DNA from 2 places in the Micromonospora sp. SL1-18 genome. Region 2 is predicted to be linked to the other one. Evidence: riboswitches for the same ligand, from Rfam matches in the RefSeq annotation. Region 2 holds a riboswitch; the other holds the start of a gene.
The links. A riboswitch is a leader RNA that binds a small molecule or an ion and turns the genes downstream of it on or off. The one in region 2 is predicted to bind cyclic di-AMP.

Region 1: it holds a riboswitch for cyclic di-AMP, as region 2 does, so the genes downstream of both, ACNAW0_RS14975 (coiled-coil domain-containing protein) here and ACNAW0_RS23410 (NlpC/P60 family protein) in region 2, are expected to answer to the same signal.

The regions. Positions count from the first base shown of each region.
Region 1 is NZ_JBLROA010000026.1:55,148-62,265, reverse strand. Features, by position in the region: gene ACNAW0_RS15005 (heavy metal translocating P-type ATPase) at 1-1,954, opposite strand, end outside; gene ACNAW0_RS15000 (hypothetical protein) at 1,969-2,934, opposite strand; gene ACNAW0_RS14995 (heavy-metal-associated domain-containing protein) at 2,970-3,179, opposite strand; gene ACNAW0_RS14990 (metal-sensitive transcriptional regulator) at 3,275-3,574, shown strand; gene ACNAW0_RS14985 (hypothetical protein) at 3,622-3,885, opposite strand; gene ACNAW0_RS14980 (YibE/F family protein) at 4,083-5,426, shown strand; cyclic di-AMP (ydaO/yuaA leader) riboswitch at 5,580-5,711, shown strand; gene ACNAW0_RS14975 (coiled-coil domain-containing protein) at 5,716-6,735, shown strand; gene ACNAW0_RS14970 (carbonic anhydrase) at 6,738-7,118, opposite strand, start outside.
Region 2 is NZ_JBLROA010000058.1:21,375-28,076, forward strand. Features, by position in the region: gene ACNAW0_RS23400 (C40 family peptidase) at 7-1,008, shown strand; gene ACNAW0_RS23405 (N-acetylmuramoyl-L-alanine amidase) at 1,072-3,117, opposite strand; cyclic di-AMP (ydaO/yuaA leader) riboswitch at 3,354-3,491, shown strand; gene ACNAW0_RS23410 (NlpC/P60 family protein) at 3,504-4,538, shown strand; gene dcd (dCTP deaminase) at 4,610-5,188, opposite strand; gene ACNAW0_RS23420 (pyridoxamine 5'-phosphate oxidase family protein) at 5,267-5,812, shown strand; gene ACNAW0_RS23425 (zinc metalloprotease) at 5,879-6,702, opposite strand, start outside.

The DNA.
Region 1 (7,118 bases), on a different contig from region 2:
CCAGCGCGGCGGCGTCGTTGATGCCGTCCCCGATCATGGCCACCGTCCGCCCCTCGGCCTGGAGCCGTCGCACCACGTCGACCTTGTCGGCGGGCAGTACCTCGGCGGTCACCTGGTCGATGCCGACCTCGGTGGCCACCGCCCGGGCGACCGTGGTGTTGTCGCCGGTGAGCAGCACCGGGGTGAGCCCGAGCTCGCGCAGCCGCGCGACGGCGGCCCGGCTGGTGGGTTTCACCACGTCTGCCACCGCGAGCACGCCGCGGGCCCGGCCGTCCCAACCGGCCAGCACCGCCGTCCGGCCGGTGGCCTCCGCGTCGGTCACCGCCCGCACGACCTCCTCGGGTACGTCGAGACCCCGCTCCCGCAGCAGCCGGAGCCGCCCGACCACCAGGTCCCGGCCCTCGACCGAACCGGTCACGCCGAGCCCCTCGGCGTTGGCGAAGCCGGTGACCGGCGGCACCGGACCGGCCTGCGCCGCGCCCTCGGCGACCGCCCGGGCGATCGGGTGCTCGGAAGCGGCCTCCAGCGCGCCGGACAGCCGGAGCAGTTCGCCGGCGTCCTGGCCGGCGGCGGGGAGCACGTCGACCAGGGTCATCCGTCCGGTGGTGACGGTGCCGGTCTTGTCCAGCACCACGGTGTCTACCTGGCGGGTGGACTCCAGCACCTCCGGCCCCTTGATCAGGATGCCGAGCTGGGCGCCGCGTCCGGTGCCGACCAGCAGCGCGGTCGGGGTGGCCAGGCCGAGGGCGCACGGGCAGGCGATTATCAGCACAGCCACCGCCGCGGTGAAGGCGGCCGTCGTCCCGCCCCCGCTGCCGAGCCACCAGCCCAGCGTGCCGATGGTCAGGGCGATCACGATCGGCACGAAGACCCCGGAGATCCGGTCGGCGAGCCGCTGCACGGCCGCCTTGCCGGTCTGCGCCGCCTCGACCAGCTTCGCCATCTGGGCGAGCTGGGTGTCCCCGCCGACCCGGGTGGCCCGGACGACCAGCCGGCCGCCGGCGTTGACGGTGGCGCCGACGACGGTGTCGCCGGGCCCGACCTCGACCGGCACGGACTCGCCGGTAAGCATGCTGGCGTCGACCGCCGAGGTGCCCTCCTCGACGATGCCGTCGGTGGCGATCTTCTCGCCGGGCCGGACCACGAACCGGTCGCCGACCCCGAGCTGGTCCACCGGGATCCGGGTCTCCCGGTCGCCGCGGAGCACCGCGACGTCCTTGGCACCCATCTGCAGCAGGGCGCGCAGGGCGGTGCCGGCGGTCCGCTTGGACCGGGCCTCGAAGTAGCGCCCGGCCAGGATGAAGGCGGTCACCCCGGCTGCCGCCTCCAGGTAGATGTTGCCGGCACCGTCGCTGCGGGTGATGTCGAAGCGGAACGAATGGGTCATCCCGGGTATCCCGGCGTCGCCGAGGAAGAGCGCCCAGAGCGACCAGCCGAACGCGGCGAGGGTACCGAGCGACACCAGGGTGTCCATGGTCGCCGCTCCGTGCCGCAGGTTGATCCAGGCGGCCCGGTGGAACGGCAGCCCGCCGTAGACCACGACCGGGGCGGCCAGGGCCAGCGACGCCCACTGCCAGTAGGTGAACTGCCAGGCCGGCACCATGGCCAGCAGGATCACCGGCACGGCCAGCGCGACCGACACCCACAGCCGGGTACGCAGCCCGCGCAGCTCGTCCACCGGCTCGGCGGCCGCCTCGACCGCGGCCTGCGCGGGCGGCGGCACTTCGGCCGTGTAGCCGGTCTTCTCCACGGTGGCGATCAGGTCGTCCGGGGTGACCTCGTCGGCGTACCGGACGGTGGCCTTCTCGGTGGCGTAGTTGACCGTGGCCTCGACGCCGTCCATCCGGTTGAGCTTCTTCTCGATCCGGGCGGCGCAGGAGGCGCAGGTCATGCCGCCGATCGCGAGTTCGATCTGGTTCGGCGCGACCGGTAGAGACTTGGCGGTCGATGTCATCGCGGCACCTCCGGTCAATTGTGCCCGTGACCGGGGACGCCGTGCCCGGCGTCCGAGGTCGCTGTGGTGGTCGGGGCCGGCGCGCCGGTGGCCGGGGCCGCCGGGGTGCCCGGGTCGCCCGCCACGACGGTGAACTCCGCGGTGTGCACCGCGCCGCCGTGCCGGAAGTCCAGGAAGAGGCGGTACCACCCGGCCGAGGGCACCTCGGCGGAGAAGGTGACCGCCGGCCCGGCGGGGGTCCGCCCGTCGCCGGGCGCGCCCTCCGGGTGCACGTGCAGGTATGCCAGGTCGCCCTGCCGCAGCGCCACCAGGTGCCCGTACGCCCCGAGGTAGGGCTGCAGGTCCGTGACCGGCCGGCCGTCCCGGCTCACGGTCAGGGTGAGCCGGCTGGTGCGGCCGGGCTGCGGGGTGCCGCTGATGGTGACGGTGTAGCCGTCGACGGTGGTGCTGGTGGCGGGTGCCGGCAGCGGCCGCTCCGCCAGGGCGCCGGGGACGGTGACGTCGACCCCGAGCGTCAGTGGCTCGCCACCGGTCGGGGTGAAGTCGGCGAACGCCCGCCAGACGCCGGGCCCGGCGAGCGGCGAGGCGACCCGCCAGGTGCCGTCGGCGGCCAACTCCGGGTGGACGTGCCGGAAACCGGAGAGGTCGCGGCGCGCGACGATCAGGTGCATACGCTGCTCGTGGGCCACGTCGTAGCGGGTGACCGGCCGGCCGTCCGGGCCGGTGACCCGGAAGGCGAACTCGCCGGCGGGGGCGGTCACCGGTTGCAGGGTGTAGCCGCGGTCGGAGACGAGCAACCCGCCGGGCAGGTGCTCGGTGGGGGCGGCCGAGTGGCCGTCGCCGTGACCGGGGTCCGTGGCTTCGTGGCGGGACTCGGCGGCGGGGGTGACGGGGCCGGTCAGCTGGCCGACCCCGTACGCCGCGCCGAACACCGCCGCGAGGCCGAGCGTGAAGCCGCTCAGCTTCGTCGCCGTGTTCATTGATGCACCTCGGTTCCTTCGGGTCCTGGGACCCGTCACGCCCCGACGAGGTCGTAGCCGGCCTCGTCCACGGCGGCACGGACGGTGTCCGTATCCAACGGGCTCGAGCTGGTGACGGTGACCTGGCCGGAGGCCAGGTCGACCTGGACGTCGCTGACGCCCGGGATCGCGCCCACCTCGGAGCTGACCGAGTTGGCGCAGTGCCCGCAGGTCATGCCCTGCACCTGGTACGTCGTGGTTGCCATTCGCAAATCTCCCTCCTGTTACCGCTACCCGGTGGGGGTATCAGCCACAGATCGGAACGTACCATACCCCCGAGGGGTAGGCTATCCTCAACGTCATGACCGCACCGACGACCCCGACCCGGGGCTACACCGCCAGCAAGGAACAGCTGCTCGCGCGGCTCCGCCGTGTCGAGGGCCAGGTCCGCGGCATCGAGAAGATGGTCGAGGACGACCGCTACTGCATCGACGTGCTGACCCAGATCTCCGCCATCCAGGCCGCCCTGGACAAGGTCGGCCTCGGGCTGCTCGACGGGCACGCCCGGCACTGCATGCGTGAGGGCGCCGCCGAGGGCCGCGCCGACGAGATGGCCACCGAGATGATGGCCGCCGTCGGCCGGCTGATGAAGCGGGGCTGATCAGGACTTCCGGCGACGGCGGGCTCAGAGCCGGTCGAGCAGCTTCTTCATGGCGTCGAACTCGGCCTGCTGGGCGTCCAAGATCCGCCGGGCGAGCGCTGGGTGCAGCCGTCGCCCTGGCAGTCGTCGGTCAGACCGGCCGCCGCATCCGGCGCGACGGCGTGCCCGGCCGCCGCGTGCGCCGCCGGGTCGCCGCCGGTGGCGTGCGTCCCATGGCCGAGGGTGTGCATGGCGGTCAGCCCGACCAGGGCACTGATCAGCAGCAGGAGCCGGACCCACGGTCCGGTCATCACCGCTGGCGCCGTACGCACGAGGACCACGCTAGCGGGCGCGGCGGGGCGGGCCGGGAGGAACCACCGGACACCACTCGTCCGCTACGACCCGCTGCCGGCCTGGCTACCATTCCGCGGCGGCGACCGGCCTGCTTCTTCAGCCGGTGCCACCGCCGGCCGGTGACCCGACCGGCCCGGCGACACGTGTCCCGCTGTCAATCGTTGGGAGACCCGCCATGGGCGCCGACCACACCCGTCCCGCCCCGTCCGCTCCGAAGGGGGTGCGGCAGGTCCTCGTCGCGACGGTGGTGCCGCTGTTCCTGGTCACCGTGGTCGCCGCGCTCGCGCTCTGGCCACGGGACACGCGGGAGCCGGCGGGCAACGCGGAGGTGCCGCGCTACCACGGCACGGTGACCCGGGTGGTGACCGAGTCCTGCCCGCCCACGCCGGAATCGCCGGAGGGCGGCCCAGGCGACTCCACCGGCCCCTGCGGGACCGTCACCGTCACCGTCGAGCAGGGCCCGGACGCCGGGCAGCAGGTCGAGGTGCCCGTCCCGACCGGGCCCGGGGCGCCCCGGGTCGAGGTCGGCGACGCGATCATGCTGGTCGAGCTGACTGACCCGGCCGACCCGACGGCGAAGAGCTACCAGATCGCCGAGCACCAGCGCGGCGCGCCACTGGTCTGGCTGGTCGTGCTGTTCGGCGTCGTCATCGTCGCGTTCGGCCGCTGGCGCGGGCTGGCCGCGCTGGGCGGCCTGGTCGCGAGCTTCGCCCTCCTGCTCGGTTTCGTGCTGCCCGGAATCAACGCCGGCCAGCCGCCGCTGCTGGTGGCGATCGTCGGGTCCGCGCTGATCATGTTCGTGGTGTTGTACCTGACCCACGGGATCACCGCGCAGACCTCGGTGGCGGTGCTCGGCACCCTGGGCAGCCTGGTGCTGACCGGGCTCCTCGGTGCCCTGGCCATCGCGGCCACCCATCTGACCGGCTTCGGCAGCGAGGACGCCGCCACCCTGTCGATGTTCCAGCACGACGTAGACCTGCACGGATTGCTCCTGGCCGGCATCATCATCGGCTCACTCGGCGTGCTGGACGACGTCACCGTCACCCAGGCGGCCACGGTCACCGAACTGGCGTACGCGAATCCGGGGCTGTCCCGGCTCCAGCTCTACCGGGCGGCCACCCGGGTGGGCCGCGCGCACATCGCCTCCACGGTCAACACCATCGTCCTGGCGTACGCGGGCGCGTCGCTGCCGCTGCTGCTCCTGCTCGTCGCCGACTCGCGCCCGTTGAGCGAGATCCTGACCAGCGAATTCATGGCCACGGAGATCGTCCGCAGCGCGGTGGCGACGCTCGGCCTGATCGCCGCCGTACCGCTGACCACCGGCCTGGCCGCCCTCGTCACCACTGCGGGCCGGGGCGCCGCGACGGACACCCGCCGGGGCGCCGGAACGGACACCGTGCCGCCCTCCGGGCCGCCGGCCGCCCGGCCGCCCGCCGAGCGGGACGACGCCCTGGAGGCGCTCGGCGGAGCGGTCACGGGGCGGCGCGGCGCGGACGGAGGTACGGAGGTCGCATGGTGACACTCCGCAGCGTGACCATCGATTGCGAACGCGATGCTGGTCACGCAGAGCTACGCCGAAATCGCGCCATTGGTCGGCTTCTGGGCGTAGCTCACCGCATGGATTGTCAGGTAATCTCCCTCCGGCCACCGCTGAAGGCGTGCACCAGCGCCTGCGGTGCCGCCGCCCAATCGCCCGAGGGCGAGCCGGGGAACCAACGCACCTGGGGTGAATCCGCGCCAGCGGTAGGGGCCACTTCCGTCCCGAACCCGGCAGCTAACCCGGCCGGCGGTCGACGGAAGGGAACACTGTGACGGCACCCCTGCGCCGCTGCTTGACACCTGTGGTGGCCGTGCTTGCCGCGCTCGCCATCGTCGCCGGGCCGACCCCGGCCATGGCCGCGCCCACCAACCCCACCCCTTCTGGGCACGAGGAGGACGATGAGCCTCCGCTCATCACGGACGTCCTGGACGCCGCGAACCGCGGCTACCTCAAGGCCAAGGCGAAGCTGGCGAAGTCGAAGCGGCGCCAGCTCCAACTGGCCCTCGAGATAAACGCGGCACGGGCCGAGCTCGATGCGCTGCGCCCACAGGTCGGTCAAATCGCCGCGCAGTCGTACCGCACCGGCCGGGTCGGCGTGCTGGCCATGCTGCTGGAGAGCAACACGCCCGACACGTTCGTCCAGCGGGCCGCCGGCCTGGACGAGCTGAACCTGGTCAACGCGCAGAAGCTCGCGGCGGCCAACGCGGCGAAGACCCGGGCCGAGCAGGCCAAGCTCGCCCTCGACGCCGAGGTACGCGAGCAGCAGAAGCAGGCCAACGCGATGGCGCGCGAGAAGGCCGAGGCGGAGAAGGCGCTGAAGCTGGTCGGCGGACGCGGCTTCACCGGCGGCCTGGTCTCGGCCACCTCGCCGGTCGCCCGGATCGGGCCCGGTCGCACGGCCGACGGGGGCTGGACGGCCGAATCACGCACCGCGAAGGACCCGACCACCTCGGGCTACATCACCCCGCGCACCCTGCACGCCTACAAGGAGGTCCGGCGAGCCGGCTTCGACCGCTTCGCCGGCTGCTACCGCCCCGGCGGGCCGTGGGAGCACCCGAAGGGCCGGGCCTGCGACTGGTCGCTGCAGAAGAGCGGTTTCGCACCCTGGCACAACAACGACATGCGGATGTACGGCAACAACGTCGCCGCCTTCCTCATCCGCAACGCCGACCGGCTGGGCATCTACTACGTGATCTGGAACCGGCAGATCTGGTTCCCGGCAACAGGCTGGAGGTCATACAGCGGCCCCTCCAACCACACCGACCACGTCCACATGTCGATGCTCTAGGTCTAGGGCGTGCCGGCCGACACCTCGGCCACCGTCCGCACCTCGCCCGCGCTGAGCCGGTACGACATGCCGACCACCCCGCACCGGCCGGCGGACACCCGCTCGGCGAGTACGGCCGACCTGGCCAGCAGCGCCTCGACGGTCTGCGCGATGTGGATGTCGACGATGGCGTTCACGTCCTCGACGCCCTGTCGGGCCGCTTGGCGCAGGCTGGGCACGACGGCCTCCACCACCGCACCGAGGTGCCCGGCCGGAGAGGCGCCGGCGGCGACCGCCTCGCGCGCGGCCTGCACCGCCCCGCAGGAGTCGTGGCCGAGCACCACGACCAGCGGGGTGCCGAGCACGGTGACCGCATACTCGACGCTGCCGAGCACCTCGGGGCC
Region 2 (6,702 bases):
GCAACCATGCCTCCTGATCGTCACGCCTCGAGCCAGCTCTCCCTCCGACCGATCGGAGCGCGCCGGGTCGTACGTCGTCTCCTCACCCTGGTCGCGGCCGTCGCGGTCGGTGCCGGGCTGTTGGCGGCTCCGGCGCACGCTTCGCCGTCGGTGGACGAGATCGATCAACAGATCGACAAGCAGTGGGAACAGCTCGAGCCCACCATCGAGAGCTACAACAAGGTCCGCGCCCAGCTCAAGGCCAACAAGAAGAAGTCGGCGGACCTTGAGAAGAAGATGGTGCCGCTGGAGCTGGAGTCGACCCTGGCGATGAACAAGGTCGGCGACATCGCCTCCCGCTACTACATGACGGGCCCGGCGCAGGACATCGGCGCCCTGCTGGTGAGCACCGAGCCGGGCACCCTCGCCGAGCAGCTCGTCATCCTGGACCGGCTGGCCAAGCAGCAGCACAAGCAGATCGCGGGCGTGCTCGCCGTCCGCGACAAGTACAACGCGCAGAAGAAGAAGCTGGACGCGCTGATCGCCACCCAGATCAAGCAGCGCGACGAGCTGGCGGCCAAGAAGAAGCACATCGACGCCGAGATCAAGCGGCTGACCGCGATGCTGCCGGTGACCTCGATCCGCCCGGCGGGCTGCCCGGCCATCGACGGCGTGGTGAGCAACGCGGCGCGGACCGCCATCAAGACGGCCTGCGCCCAGGTCGGTGACCCGTACGTGTGGGGCGCCACCGGCCCGAACGCGTTCGACTGCTCCGGCCTCACCCAGTACGCCTACAAGGCGGCGGGCATCTCCCTCACCCACTTCACCGGCGCGCAGTGGCGGGAGGGCAGGGCCGTGTCCCGCAGCGATGCTCGCCCCGGTGACCTGGTCTTCTTCTTCAGCGACCTGCACCACGTCGGCCTCTACCTCGGCAACGGCATCATGGTGCACGCGCCACGGACCGGCAAACCGGTCCAGGTGGGTTCGCTCAGCTACATGCCGGTCGCCGGCTTCCGCCGCGTCACCTGATCCTCCCGACCACCACGAAGGCCCCCGGTCCGCACGGACCGGGGGCCTTCGTTTCGTCCCGGATCAGCGGGGCGCGTTCTCCGCCGCCGGCTGGATCTGCACGTCGTCGAGGTTGACGTACATCACCCGGTGGCCGAACTGGACCTGCACGTACTGGAGCTGGCCGCGGACGACCGTGCGGTCATCCGGCGACGAGCCGTCGAAGGAGACGGCCCGGTAGTACTCGCTCGGCAGGACGCCGCCGACCGCGTACCGCTGGCCGGCCTTGAACGTGTACTGCAGCGGAGCGATGCCCTGGAAGGGAATGGTGGACGGGTAGGCGGCCCGCTCCGGGTAGGCCCGCCCGTACACCGGGATGGTGGCCTTTCCGGGCTTGGGGGTCACCACGAAGCCGTTGGCCCACTTCGCCGCCGGCGCCGAGGCCGGGTTGTAGAACCAAGCCTTCTGGCCGAGGTACCAGATCGCCGTCCAGTCGCCCTGGATTTCGGCGATGGCGTACGTCTGACCGGCCGAGGCGCGGGCGCCGTGGTCGGAGATGTACATGGTGTTCGGTGTGCCCTTGTCGTTCAGCCCCAGGTCGTTGACCAACGGTGCGGTCGGGCTCGGGGCGGCGCGCAGGATGACCGAGGAGGAGCCGCGCAGCGGGCAGGGCTCGGGGTCCGGCGGCGGCTTCGGGACGCCCGGCGGCTGCCGGTTGCAGCCGTAGAAGGCCGGCTTGTTGTTCGCGTAGTCCGGGTCGATGGTGACCAGGCCGGTGTGCGGCGTGCCGGTCGAGTGGAACGGCGCCTTCAGCAGGTCGAAGTAGTGCGACCAGTTCCAGTACGGGCCCGGGTCCCAGTGCATCGGGCCGACGTTCGCGGGGGCGATGCCGGGGACGTTGTCGTGGCCGAGGATGTGCTGCCGGTCCAGCGGGATCTGGAACCGCAGCGCCAGGTGTCGGACCAGCTTGGCGGAGGCCCGGTACAGCGCCTCGGTGTACCAGGTGCCGTGGCCGGCGAAGCCCTCGTGCTCGATGCCGATGGACTTGGCGTTGACGTACCAGTTGCCGGCGTGCCAGCCGACGTTTTTCGCCTTGATGTGCTGCGCGACGTACCCGTCCACCGACCGCAGCGTGTAGTGCCAGCCCAGGTAGGTCACGTCCTGAACCTGGCCCAGGCTGGGGCCGAAGTAGCCCTCGGTGTCGTGGATGATGATGTACTCGAGCTTCTGCTGGGCCGGCCGGTTGCCGATGTCGTAGTTGCCGTAGTCCCAGGTTTTGGTCTTCGGGATGTAGTACTCCCCGTACGGCGCGGGGATCCACTCGCAGGCGAGGCGGACCGGGCACTCCAGGCCGTCCGGCCGCTCGGCGCGGCGCAGCCCGAGCTGGTGCAGCCCGGACTGGTCCGGTTTCACCGTCGTGGCGGCGAGGGTCACCTGCTGGCCGTCGTCGGTGGTCCGGCTGGCGCCCTGGCTGATCTGGTCGTACACCTCGTCGGCGAAGGCCGCCGCGGCGTCCTCGGTGTCCGCGCCGGAATACCGGGCCACCGCGCCGTACCAGGCCGCCGGGTCGCTGCCGGCACCGACCGGCCCACCCAGCTGCTGCTGGTACGACGCCAGCAGCGCCGCCCCGCCGCGGATGTTGGCCGCCGCGTCGTCGCGCAGCGTCTCCTTCGACTCGCCGGTCAGGTTGGCGGCCGCGTCGAGGGTCTGCAGCGAAGCCTGGGGCAGGGTGTCCCCGGACGGCTCGGCGGCGGCGGTCAGGTCAAGGTTGAGCGGCCGGGACTCGTCGCCGCGCGGGTCCTCGTTCTCGTCCACGTGCGCGCTGGACGGGGTCGAGGCGACCTGCTCGGCGTCGGTGAGGTGCATCGGGCCGTAGCCGCCGCTGGTGCTGGGCTGGCCTGGGTGGGTGTCCCAGCGGGATTCCAGGTAAGAGACGCCGAGCAGCACGTTCTGCGGCACGCCGTACTCCGCTGCCGCGGCGGCGTACTGCTGCTGGCGGTCGGGGCTGTCGGTGGTCCCGGCGGCGAGGGGCGCCGCCGCGGTGGGACCGGTGGTCGCGATAGCGGTGGCCGCCGCGACGGCGGCGGCCAGCAGTATCCGTCTGCGCGATGGCAGGGCTGTGAGGTGCATCAAACCTCCAGATCGGGATGGGGGTCACTGCTTCCTCACCCTTGCTCCGCGCATGGCGTCCGGTCAATACCTTTCCAGATAACGATGCAGTCCGAAAGAAATCTTCACCCTCGGCGGTCGTGGCCGAGAATTTGCGTACGGAGTGTCACGGCGTCTCGGGTTGCGGATTGATAACGGCGATCTCTACTCTGTTCACTCGTCGGCCGGTAGCTTCACCGTCCAGCCCGGGTGGTGACGGTCGGACACCGCCGAGTCGCCTCCGTGCGAACCGGGGACCCAGGTACCTGGGGTGAATCCGCACCGCGGTGCGGTAGGGCGGCTCCCTTCCCGCCCGAACCCGTCAGCTAACCCGGTAGGCGGTCGGGAAAGAAGGAGTACGGAGCCCGGTGGCAAACCATGCCCCGCGGCCACCGTCGGTCCGGTCGGTCGACCGGTCGGCGGCTGCGCCGCGTCCACGCTGGTCCCGCTTCACCACCACCCTCGCGGCCCTGGTCGGCACCGTCGTCGTCCTGACCGGCGGCGCCACGGCGGCCCACGCCGACCCGACGGTCGCCGAGATCGAGCGCCAGATCGACCAGGACTGGAACAAGCTCGAACCGATCATCGAACAGGTCAACGCCACCCGCGAGGACCTCGCCGCCAAGCGCAAGAAGGCCGCCGCGCTGGCCAAGCAGATCGCCCCGTTGCAGGCCAAGGTCGATCAGGCCCTCGGGCAGGTCGGCGGCCTCGCCGTCAACGCGTACAAGGGCGACAACATCTCCACCGTCAACGCGCTGCTGGGCAGCAAGTCGCCCGGCCAGCTGGTCGACAGCCTGGAACTGCTCGACCGCTTCGCGCACCGCCAGCAGCGGCAGGTGCAGGCCGTGGCCGACCTGCGCGACCGGTTGGCCGCGAAGAAGAAGCCGCTGGACAACATGATCGCCCAGCTGGCCCGGACCGAGGCCCAGCTCGCGGCCAAGAAGAAGCAGATCGACGCCGAGATCGCCCGGCTGCAGAAGCTGCGGCTCAAGGTGTACGGCAACGGCGGTGGCGGCCCGCTGCGCCCGGCGCCCTGCCCCGCCGGCTACCCGGGTGGCCCCGCCGGGGTCGCGGTCAAGTTCGCCTGCGCCCAGATCGGCAAGATCTACGTCTGGGGCGCCGCCGGTCCGGACCACTACGACTGCTCCGGCCTGACGATGGCGGCCTGGGACAGGGCCGGCTCCTCGCTGCCGCACAACGCCCGGCAGCAGCACAACGTCACCCGGCGGGTGAGCCGCAGCGAGCTGCGCCCCGGCGACCTGGTCTTCTACTACAGCGACCTGCACCACGTCGCCATGTACGTCGGTAACGGCTGGGTGGTGCACGCCTCCCAGTCGGGCAAGCCGATCACGATGAAACGCGTCGACGACGGCCAGATCAACAGCTACGGCCGCCCCGGCTGAGGTGAAAGCAGGGGCCCCCTGTTAACGCCTGCGGTAGAGGAAGGGGCCCCTGTTAACACCGGGCCGGCCGGTCAACGGGTCGGCCAGATCCGCCAGTTCTGCCAGGAGCGGCTCGGGGTCGGGCCGCGCTGCCCCTGGTAGCGCGAGCCGTAGACCGCGGAGCCGTACGGGTGCTCGGCCGGCGACGAGAGCCGGAAGATGCAGAGCTGGCCGATCTTCATGCCCGGCCAGAGGGTGATCGGCAGGTTCGCCACGTTGGAGAGCTCCAGCGTGACGTGCCCGGAGAAGCCCGGGTCGATGAAACCGGCGGTCGAGTGGGTGAGCAGCCCGAGCCGGCCCAGGCTCGACTTGCCCTCGAGGCGTGCGGCGAGCTGGTCGCCCAGCGAGATCACCTCGAGCGTCGAGGCGAGCACGAACTCGCCCGGGTGCAGCACGAACGGCTCCCCCTCGGGCACCTCGACCGTCGAGGTCAGGTCGTCCTGCCGCGACGCCGGGTCGATGTGCGTGTAGAGGTGGTTGTTGAAGACCCGGAAGAGCCGGTCCAGGCGTACGTCGATGCTGGATGGCTGCACCAGCGCGGGCTCGAAGGGCTCCAGCGCGAGCGTGCCCGCCTCGATCTCGGAGGCCAGGTCGCGGTCGGATAGCAGCATCGCAACACCATAGCGACCGGTACGGGCGACCTGCGTGTCGGACTGCGCGCTCGTACACTTGTTCGATAGAATGTCCGCATGGCTTCCTGGTCCGAATTCGCCGCCGACGAGCCCCGCCTCGCCGACGAGATCCGCCTTCTCCTGCAGCAGTACGGGCCGGGTTTCGGCTACCTCGCCACGGTCCGCGCCGACGGCGGTCCCCGGGTCCACCCGGTCTCCCCGGTCATCACCGACGGAGGGCTCTACTGCTTCGTCATCGACTCGCCCAAGCGCCGCGACCTCGAACGGGACGGCCGCTACGCGCTGCACTCGTTCCCAGCCGAGGAGAGCGACGACGAGGCGTACGTCGCGGGCCGCGCCCGTCCGGTGACCGACCCGGCCATCGTGGCCCAGGTGGCCGCGCTCGGTCGGGCCGCGCCGCAGGTCGACTGGCGGCTGTTCGAGTTCACCGTCGACGTGGCGATGCTGACCCGGCGCGACCAGACGACCTACCTTGGCGTGAGCCGGCCGCAGGTGCGGGTCTGGCTCGACCCGCAGGCGACCGGCCCGACCCGCCGGGCCGCCGTCGCACCCGAGGCCCGACGTGGTCGCCATGGGTTCGACACCCGCCGGCCGGCCGCCTGAGCCCGCAAGAGCCGGCGCCGGCCCCGTCGTGGAACGGGACCGGCACCGGCGTGCCGTGCTGGGCTGCTACGCCGCGCGGTAGGCGTTCCACGCGGTCAGCATCCGGCTGGCCTGTCCGGGGGTGAACTCGTACATGCACGAGTCGTAGGTGTAGTCCATGAAGTTGTGGATCGGGTCCAGGCCGGGCGCGGTGCAGGTGTCCCGCCCGGTCGGGCACTGGTAGGCCGGTGACGCCTCGGCCGGGGTGTCGGAGACGCCGTCGCCCTGGCCCGAGCAACCGCCCTGGAAGGTGTGGTAGAGGTTCAGCCAGTGGCCGATCTCGTGGGTCCCCGTGTCGCCCAGGTTGTAGTTGGTCACGGTGCCGCCCGGCAGCGACTCGTTCAGCGCGACCACGCCGTCCATCTTGTCCAGCGTCTTCTTCGGGAAGGTCGCCCAGCCGAGCAGGTTGTCGCTCAGCTCACCCAGGTACATGTTCAACGTGTTCTTGCCGCCCTCGCGCAGCGTCGTCTTCATGGACCGCTCCGCGGAGGAGCCCGAGACGATCGGGTACCAGGACGGGTTGGTGACCCGGTTGATCTTCTGAAGTTGGAACCCGAAGGCGGTCGCGGCGCCGCCGGTGGCACCGCTGTAGGCCTGGTTCAGCACGCTGATCTGCTGGGTGATCATCGAGTCCGGGATGTTGCCGCCCGCCCGGGTGCTGTCCCGCTGGATGACGTGCACGACGACCGGGATGGTCACGGTCGCCAGGGGCGCGGCCCCGGCCCCGAGGCGGAACCTGGACCGCTCGGCCAGCGCGGCGGCGAGATCCGCCTCGCGCTCCCGCACCTGCGCGGCGGTCAGCTCGTTCGGGTCGTGCCGGACGTGCGCTCCGGCCTTCACCCGGGCGTTCG